One region of the Paenibacillus sp. MT124 genome, then DNA from elsewhere that is predicted to be linked to it. Evidence: riboswitches for the same ligand, from Rfam matches in the RefSeq annotation. Region 1 holds a riboswitch; the other holds the start of a gene.
What was found. A riboswitch is a leader RNA that binds a small molecule or an ion and turns the genes downstream of it on or off. The one in region 1 is predicted to bind glycine.
Positions count from the first base shown of each region.

Region 2: it holds a riboswitch for glycine, as region 1 does, so the genes downstream of both, sdaAB (L-serine ammonia-lyase, iron-sulfur-dependent subunit beta) here and gcvT (glycine cleavage system aminomethyltransferase GcvT) in region 1, are expected to answer to the same signal.

Region 1 is NZ_CM179500.1:4,997,746-5,002,331, forward strand. It holds gene AC3RCI_RS22580 (PTS mannitol transporter subunit IIBC) at 1-636, opposite strand, end outside; gene gcvH (glycine cleavage system protein GcvH) at 1,066-1,458, opposite strand; glycine riboswitch at 1,798-1,921, shown strand; glycine riboswitch at 1,925-2,026, shown strand; gene gcvT (glycine cleavage system aminomethyltransferase GcvT) at 2,209-3,345, shown strand; gene gcvPA (aminomethyl-transferring glycine dehydrogenase subunit GcvPA) at 3,342-4,586, shown strand, end outside.
Region 2 is NZ_CM179500.1:476,341-480,926, reverse strand. It holds gene AC3RCI_RS02365 (alpha-glycosidase) at 1-1,448, shown strand, start outside; gene sdaAA (L-serine ammonia-lyase, iron-sulfur-dependent, subunit alpha) at 1,630-2,577, opposite strand; gene sdaAB (L-serine ammonia-lyase, iron-sulfur-dependent subunit beta) at 2,567-3,256, opposite strand; glycine riboswitch at 3,363-3,464, opposite strand; glycine riboswitch at 3,469-3,594, opposite strand; gene AC3RCI_RS02350 (MFS transporter) at 3,788-4,586, opposite strand, start outside.

The sequences.
Region 1 (4,586 bases):
TGTTGCAATCGGTGTTAGAATGCCGTGGTTGATTGCATTGTTCAGGAACAATACCTTCCCTGGTTCAATGATCAGGTTGACGAGTGGGAGCAATCCCAGATTCATCAGCCCCTGTACACCAGCCGATAATACGGTGCTAATTCCTTCTACAGCAGGTCCGATACCCAGCAGTGCAATGATCGCCAGGATACCACCGATAATACCGGCAGAGAAGTTATTAACCAACATCTCGAACCCTGCTTTGATCTTGCCTTCAACGGCTTTATCGAACTTTTTGATGATCCATGCAGCCAGTGGTCCGGCAATCATGGCACCCAGGAACATCGGAATGTCACTGCCGACGATAACCCCTATAGTCATGATGGCACCAATGACACCACCACGCTGGCCATGCACCATCGTACCTCCAGTGTAACCGATAAGCAGTGGCAGCAAATATTTGATCATCGGATCTACTAACGTTGCAATCGTTTCGTTAGGGAACCAGCCTGTTTTGATAAACATGGCCGTAATTAATCCCCATGCAATAAATGCACCCATATTCGGCATAACCATGCCGCTCAGGAATCGGCCAAAACGCTGAACGCCTACCCGGAGACCGCCTTTGGAATTGGACGTTTGGTCCAAGTTACTCATTGTATTATCCTCCTCGGATCAAGTAGTTATCATTTATGAAAAGGGTATCATTTCTCCCCTGCTGTTATCCTAAGCCAGATTGGTCTCCGGTTCAACGAAATGAAAGCGTACTTTCGTCATGATCATTGATGACAACATTGTGTTTATGTAATCGTTTTTATGATGATGAGAGGGCTCTAACCATTGATATACTTGGTTTTTTTCGTGTGTGACTTATATCATTTACGCTGTTGATTCCAATAATATAGCTTGTGCGATTCAGCCTTATTCCATCCTGTTTAAGTGCCTCAAATGGCAACAAGCCACTCCTGGAGGACACGAAAAAGCCTGCATGAGCACCAAGGCTCACACAGGCTCTGAAGACGTGCACGACCGTCCAATGTATGAAAAAATCATGGATTAATAAAGGTTATTTAGTGCAAATACATTCTACTCCTCGATGTGCTTACGATATGCATCAGCATTCATCAGTTTAGACAACGCTGCTGTCAAATCACCTTCAACACGAATCTCAATCATCCAGCCTTCTTCGTAAGGCGAACTGTTGACGAGTTCAGGTGCATCCTGCAGTGCTTCATTCACAGCAATAATCGAACCACTTACCGGAGAAAACAAATCCGAAACCGTCTTCACGGATTCAATCGTACCAATGCTGTCTTCCGCTTTTACATCCGATTCAAGGTCAGGCAATTCCACAAACACAATGTCACCCAGCTGATGCTGCGCGAACTCGGTAATGCCGATCCGTACAGTATCCTCCCCTACGGTTTGCACCCACTCGTGCTCTTCACTGTACAGGAAATCACTTTTCAATTCGCTCATCGATATCCGCCTCGCTTTTCATTAATGAGTGCATGCGTCCTTCGGCCAACCCTTTTTCCCAGAACATAGCGTAAGATATTTTTGATTGAAATGTCAAGATACCTCACAAATTATTTGATTTTTGATGATTACGCCTGTAACGCAAACACCCTCACTCTACATATAATGGGTAATATTAGAATAGTAAGCGCACTCTTTTTATATACACGAACAATAAATTGGGATTTATAAATATTATTCGGTTTTTTATCGATTTCTGTGATATCGTTCTTGACATCGATAGTGGATTCACGTTTTAATGAGAGAGTAAATGTTAATCGTTGTGTGCATCACCCGCGGATGAATGTAAAGGGAGAGATTACCCGTGACGCCCAACTCTGGGATGCATGCGGTAACGCCGAAGGAGTAAACCACCCGACAAGCGGGAGGTGAATCTCTCAGGCAAAAGGACTTTTACGGGACGCAACTCTGGAGAGCATCTATTCGCTCGGAATGGGCGTTATGATCACCCAAGGGGAAACCTGCTGCAACCTATTGGCGGGGTAACTCTCAGGTACCAAGGACAGAGCCTAAGAATACAGCGTGCTTCTGGCATGCCGGTTCTTTGGCCTGTCCTTTTCCTTTTTCCCAAAAAAACGAAAGTCAGGATCGAGCCGGCGCTGTCATCAGCAGCCTTAACCATACTTATCCAAGAAAAGAATCATTCATGTTATACACTCGGCCCGGTAGCGGCCATAACGAGGTGATTTGATGTCCGATTTGCTTAGAACTCCACTCTATCCACTTTATCAGCAATATGAAGGTGTACGGTGCATCGATTTTGGAGGCTGGGAGCTTCCGGTGCAATTCAGCGGGATTCAGAAGGAACATGAAGCGGTGCGCGAACGGGCTGGGCTGTTCGATGTATCCCACATGGGTGAATTCACGGTGCAGGGTGAACAGGCCGAAGCATTTTTGCAGAAACTGACGACCAACGACGTGACCGCACTGGTTCCTGGCCAGGCACAATACACGTTAATGTGTTACCCGGACGGTGGCGTAGTGGACGATCTGCTCGTATACAAGCTGGAAGATCAGCATTATATGCTCGTCGTGAATGCCTCTAATATTGACAAGGACTGGGCCTGGCTGCAAGAGCACATGGTTCCTGGGGTGAGCATGACGAACGACTCCGCAGAAACAGCTCTACTGGCTCTACAGGGCCCGCTTGCTGCAGACATCATCGGAAAAGTTACAGATACTGACGTATCCATAATCGAGCCTTTTCGTTTTGTACAGCATGCTGAGGTCTGTGGTGTAAAACTGCTGCTGTCCCGCACCGGTTATACCGGAGAAGACGGCTTCGAACTATACGTACAGGCAGATCAGGCCGCTGCGGTCTGGAACGGATTGATGGAGGCGGGCGCTGATTACGGTCTGGTTCCGGCTGGACTTGGTGCACGGGATACACTTCGATTCGAAGCGAAGCTGCCCCTCTATGGACAGGAATTATCGCCGACCATTTCACCGCTGGAAGCAGGCGTTGGCATGTTTGTGAAGCTGAATGCCGGACCTTTTATCGGGCACGAAGCACTATTGCAGCAAAAAAATGATGGACCTGCCCGCAAACTGGTCGGCATTGAAGTACTGGAACGCGGGATTCCACGTCCCCACTATCCCATCTACGCGGAAGGCGTGCAGATCGGGGAAGTAACAACCGGTACACAGTCCCCTACGCTGAAGCGCAATCTGGGGCTCGCCCTAATTAACAGCCAATATGCTGCACTCGGCACCCCGCTCGAGATTGAGATTCGTGGCAAAAAGCTGAAAGCCGAAGTTGTGAAGACCCCTTTTCATAAACGGACACGTACGTCAAAGACACCTACCCAAGGAGCTGATCAAGCATGAGCAAGCACCGCTATATTCCCATGACTGAACAGGATCAGAGCGCCATGCTCGCAACCATCGGTGTGGACACGATTGAAGATCTGTTCCAGGACATCCCGCAGGAGATTCGTTATCAAGGCAAGCTGCCTGTCTCCTCCAAACTGGATGAATACGCACTGACACGCCACATGTCGAAGCAGGCTGGCGCCAATGCCAATTTTGAGACACATGCCAGTTTCCTGGGCGCAGGCATATATGATCATCATATCCCTTCCGTGATTAATCACGTCATTTCCCGTTCCGAGTTCTATACCGCCTATACGCCATATCAGCCCGAAATCAGTCAGGGCGAGCTCCAGGCGATCTTCGAATTCCAATCGTATATCTGTGAACTGACTGGCATGGCTGTAGCCAATGCGAGCATGTATGATGGCGCGACCGCATTTGCAGAAGCAGGGAATCTGGCCGCAGCGGCAACTCGCCGCAAACAGCTAATCGTTTCCCGTACCGTTCATCCTGAAGCCCGTCAAGTGTTGAAGGCTTACGCCCATGGTCTGAATTTGGAGATTGTCGAGATTGGTTATCAGAACGGGGTGACCGATTGGGATGCCCTTCAAGCCGCCGTATCGGATGATACCGCAGCTGTCATGATCCAGAGTCCGAACTTCTTCGGTGCCGTGGAAAATGTAAAACAGGCTGCAGACCTTGCGCATGCGCACAAGGGTCTGCTCGTGGTCAGCGCAAACCCGCTGGCGCTTGGTATGCTCGAAGCTCCAGGCAAGCTGGGTGCTGACATCGTTGTCGGTGATGCACAGCCCCTTGGCATCTCCGCTTCGCTCGGTGGTCCGACATGTGGATATTTCGCTGTATCCCAGGCTCATATGCGCCGGATTCCGGGCCGAATCGTTGGCCAGACAACGGATCGCAACAGCAAACGCGGTTTTGTACTGACGCTCCAAGCACGTGAACAGCATATCCGCCGCGAAAAGGCGACATCCAATATTTGCTCCAATCAGGCATTGCTTGCCCTAAGCGCTTCGGTGTATATGTCTACTATGGGAAGACAGGGCATGATTGATGTGGCTGACCTGAATTTGCAAAAGAGTCATTATGCTCTTCAAGCACTGACAGCAATTCCTGGAGTCAGCCTGACCTTTAAAGCCCCCACATTCAATGAGTTTGTCATTCAGCTGCCTGAAGGGACAGACGTCGATGCCCTTCAGTTGAAGCTGCTGGATGCCGGTTTCATCGGAGGATATGAA
Region 2 (4,586 bases), 2.0 Mb from region 1:
ACGATCCGGGGCAGATGTTTCAGTTCCCCTATATCCACCAGGGTGCCGTCTTTACGCCGCCTGAGTGGGTCAAGGATGCGGTTTTCTATCAGATCTTCCCCGAGCGATTTGCCAACGGCAATCCGGAACTGAATCCGGAGAATGTTGAACCATGGGGCGGCGAGCCTACACCATCCAACTTCTTCGGAGGCGACCTCCAGGGTGTAATGGATCATCTGGACTACCTCAGTGAGCTAGGCATTAATGCCATTTATTTTACCCCTATCTTCGAAGCAACCACCAATCATAAATATGATACCGAGGATTACCTCCGGGTAGATCGGCATTTCGGTGATGCAGACACCGTAAAACGATTGGTCAAACTGTGTCATGAACGCGGTATTCGGGTGCTTCTCGATGCGGTGTTCAATCATTCCGGGAAGACGTTTGCCCCATTTGTAGACGTACAGGAAAACGGGGAGAAGTCCAAATACAAGGATTGGTTCCATGTTCATGAATTCCCGCTGGACGTGAAGGATGGCATCCCTACGTATGAGACCTTTGGATTTGAGCCTCACATGCCGAAGCTGAACACGGAAAATCCGGAGGTGAAGGACTATCTGCTGAAGGTAGCCGAGTATTGGATCAAGGAAGTGGGCATGGACGGCTGGCGGCTGGATGTCGCGGACGAAGTGGATGATGCGTTCTGGCGCGATTTCCGCCGGGTGGTCAAGGCTGCGAATCCAGAGGCGTATATTCTCGGAGAAATCTGGAACGAATCCTCGGCCTGGCTGCAAGGTGATCAGTTCGATGCTTCCATGAATTATCCGTTTACCGATGCCGTGAATAGTTTCTTTGTCAAAAATAAAATGAATGCCGAGACGTTCGCAAATTCCATCGGACGGCAGCTTTCACGTTATCCACTGCAAGCCAGCGAAGTGGCGTTCAACCTGCTGGATAGCCATGATACGCCAAGACTACTGACACTGTGTGAAGGTGATCAGCGCAAGATGAAACTGGCAGCATTGTTCCAGTTCACCTATCTGGGCACACCGTGCATCTATTACGGAGACGAGATCGGGCTGGATGGTGACCATGATCCGGGCTGCCGGAAATGCATGGAATGGGACGAGGCGAAGCAGGACCGTGAATTGTTCACCTTTTATCAGCAGCTTATCGCCCTTCGCCATGCCCATCCCGCTCTGCGTGCAGAAGGTCACGTCCGATTCCTGCAAGCCCGTCCTGAAGGCAGCCAGCTGATTCTTGAACGGCAAAGTGAAGATGAACGCATTCTCGTTCTGTTCAATCGTTCGGAGGAAACGGCGATCATTGAATTCGAGGCGGGTACGGACGAATGGACCGAATTGTTGGACGGTAACCACCGCACGGCCAGGGACGGCGATATTCTCGCTGTTGAACTGCCAGCATACGGTTATGCCGTGTTAAGTACGGATATCGTTCAGGGATAAACGGTAAATATTTATTTCTTATCGTTATAGATTACAGGAGCTTTCTCCTGTAAAGCCCGGAGTTAGGCTGAGGCTCTTTCTCTTCAAACAAAAAAAGGCGTCCTGCATGACCTGTAAAGGCCAGCGGACGCTTTTCTCCGTTTGTCTCCCGTATAATAAATCCTATCCTATCAGCCTCGTTCTATGCCTGCTCTGTCTCATTATCCTTCGTGTTCTGTGGTTCGGACTCAGCTTCAGGTTCCGCACGCTTCGCTTTGGGTTTCGCCAGCTTCTCCATCATTTTTCGGCCCGTTGGCGTCTGGGCCAATCCGCCCTGCGCCGTCTCGCGGTGCCTGCTCGGCATCGTACTTCCCACTTCCAGCATGACGTCAATGACTTCGTCCGATGGAATGGCACTTCTTACCCCGGCCAGCGCCATATCGGCTGCAGCCAGTGCCGTTACCGCACCGAGTCCGTTGCGGACGATGCATGGAATTTCAACAAGCCCTGCAACCGGATCGCAGATGAGGCCCAGTGTATTTTTTAACGCGAGACCTACGGCATGAACGACCTGCTCCGGCGTCCCCCCACGCAGCTCCACCATTGCACCGGCTGCCATGCCGATCGCCGAACCGACTTCTGCCTGACAGCCACCCTCTGCACCTGAAATAAACGAGTTATTGGCGATGACATATCCAATTGCACCTGCACAGAATAAGCCGTTCACCAGATGCTCATCACTCCATCCGAATCGCTCCTGGGAGCTGATGAATACACCGGGGATTATCCCGCAAGAACCCGCTGTCGGCGTAGCCACAATCCGGCCCATAGATGCGTTGACTTCAGATACACACAGCGCATAGGCCATTGCCAGTGCGGAAGCGTCCCCCGAGCAGGTTTCGCCCTGGCGAATATACTCGGCCATCTTTTTGCCGTCTCCGCCAGTCAAGCCACTGCGCGAGGTGGTGTCCTCCGTCAGTCCTTTCCGTACAGCCTCTTTCATCACCTGATAATATTCCGACATCTGCCGCACAACGTCCGCTTCCGGCGTATTGGTCTCCTGAACCTGCTCCTCGATCATTAGCCGGGCAATGGTTTTGGATTCAGCCGTACAGATCGTATTCAGTTCATGCAAGTGCTTAAAGCGCATCCGGATCAACCCCTCTCTTCAAATCAATAACGCGAATATCCAGCACATGCTCCAATGAACGCAAGCGTTCCAACATCTCGGCACTTGGTGCTCCGTCCATTTCCATCGCTGTTAGCGCTTCGCCATCCCGGGCTTTCCGGTCCACCTGCATATAACCGATGTTAACCCCTGAGGAGCTGATCGTAGACGTCACGGAAGCAAGCACCCCTGCCTTGTCCGCATGACGCAGAACGAGTGTGGGGAATTCCCCGCTGATCTGTACCCGAAAATCATTAAGCGCATGCACCGACACACTGCCGCCGCCAATCGAAGCACCAACGAGAGAACATTGACGCTCACCGTGCCACAACTCAATTTTGACCGTATTCGGATGCGGAGCAGGCAGTCCACTTGTATAGAACTCCACCTCCATGCCCGCTTGTTCGGCATACGCCTCGGCGTCCGGTATCCGCGGATCATCCGTGACATAGCCAAGCAAACCACCAATCAATGCCAGATCCGTACCGTGACCTTGATACGTATCGGCAAATGAGCCGTACAGTGTCAGCCTGGCACGTTCAGGGGTACACCCCAGCCACTGCCTTGCAATTCTCCCCAGTCTCGCTGCCCCGGCTGTATGTGAACTTGAAGGGCCCGTCATCGACGGACCGATAATTGAAAAAACATCTTTAAATCGCATCCTGTACCCCTCCATATCGTCATATCCATCCAGACATGCACCATAATGTTCCTTCATTACTGAATGATGACATCAAAAAAGGACAGTAGAAGGCCTTAGGCCCTCTCTCTGTCCTCGTTACCTGAGAGTTTCATGATCAGAGGCCGCCCCATGGGGTACCCTTCTCATCATATACCCCTTGGGTGGCGCATTCGCGCACTCTCCAGAGCTGCGTCCAACGATGGTACATTTACCTGAGAGATTAACCACCTGCGCCGGGTGCGCAGCGGCTTGCTCCTTCGGTGCCTGGCAGCCTACTGAAACCAGTGGCCTGCCCAGGTCTCTCCCGCTCGTTTTCATCCGCTGTATCGTATATATTCGCTTGAACACATATCAAACGTTGTCCTTGTGAGATTGATCATTCATATAACAGATTAATATGCAACACACGTAATGTCAACAAAAGTAACGCATCATTATCATCTTGGCAAAATTCCTCTAATATTATATGCAGCTTTCCACGGAATCGTTCAGTTTCCAATAGGATATAGACTAGCTATGTAGTGATTTTGAGGAAGAGCTGTGATCCTTATAATATGACTGTCTTGAAGGAAGCCAGCTCGTAAGCCATAACAGAAGGGCACCCAGCATCAGAACTGCCGAAACGACCGTATATACCGTTCGAAGAGAGACCACTTCGGCAACTACACCCATGACCAAAATCGAAATGACCTGCAATGCACTCAGCATGAGTCCAAGTACGCTGCTCATTCGCCCCATCAAGTCTACCGGTATATTATTCTGATAAAAGGTGACCAGTCCCGTGTTTGCCGGCGCCGAACACAACCCAAGCAGAATAAAGGCGAATGCGGCAAGCTCGAACGAAAACGAACGAGCGAACAGGAAATAACCAAGCGCAACCAAGAGCACGCCTCCGCCCATCATGTGACGGATGGACAAGTGTTTGGCGAACAACCACACCAGCAGAGAACCCGCCATGTATCCAGCTCCAGTAACACTCATCAACGCACCATACTGTGACTCGGACAGGTTCATGACTTGACGGATAAAAACCACTTCCTGTGCATCCAGCGACATGCCAATAACAAGAATAATCTGGAACAAGGCATAGATGCCCACCACATATCCTGCTTGTCGACTGAATAGCATTACGGCTCGCCAATCCTGGGCAATCAGACGAGGGGTTAGCCTTGCCCTACCGCTGCTCTGCTCTCCAGTGCCCAGCCTTGGCAGTAACATCAGGATGAGCGCCGACACCACAAAGGAAGCTGCATTGGCATAGATCGCCGCTGCAGGTGACAGATAGATCAACATGACTCCGGCTATGGCT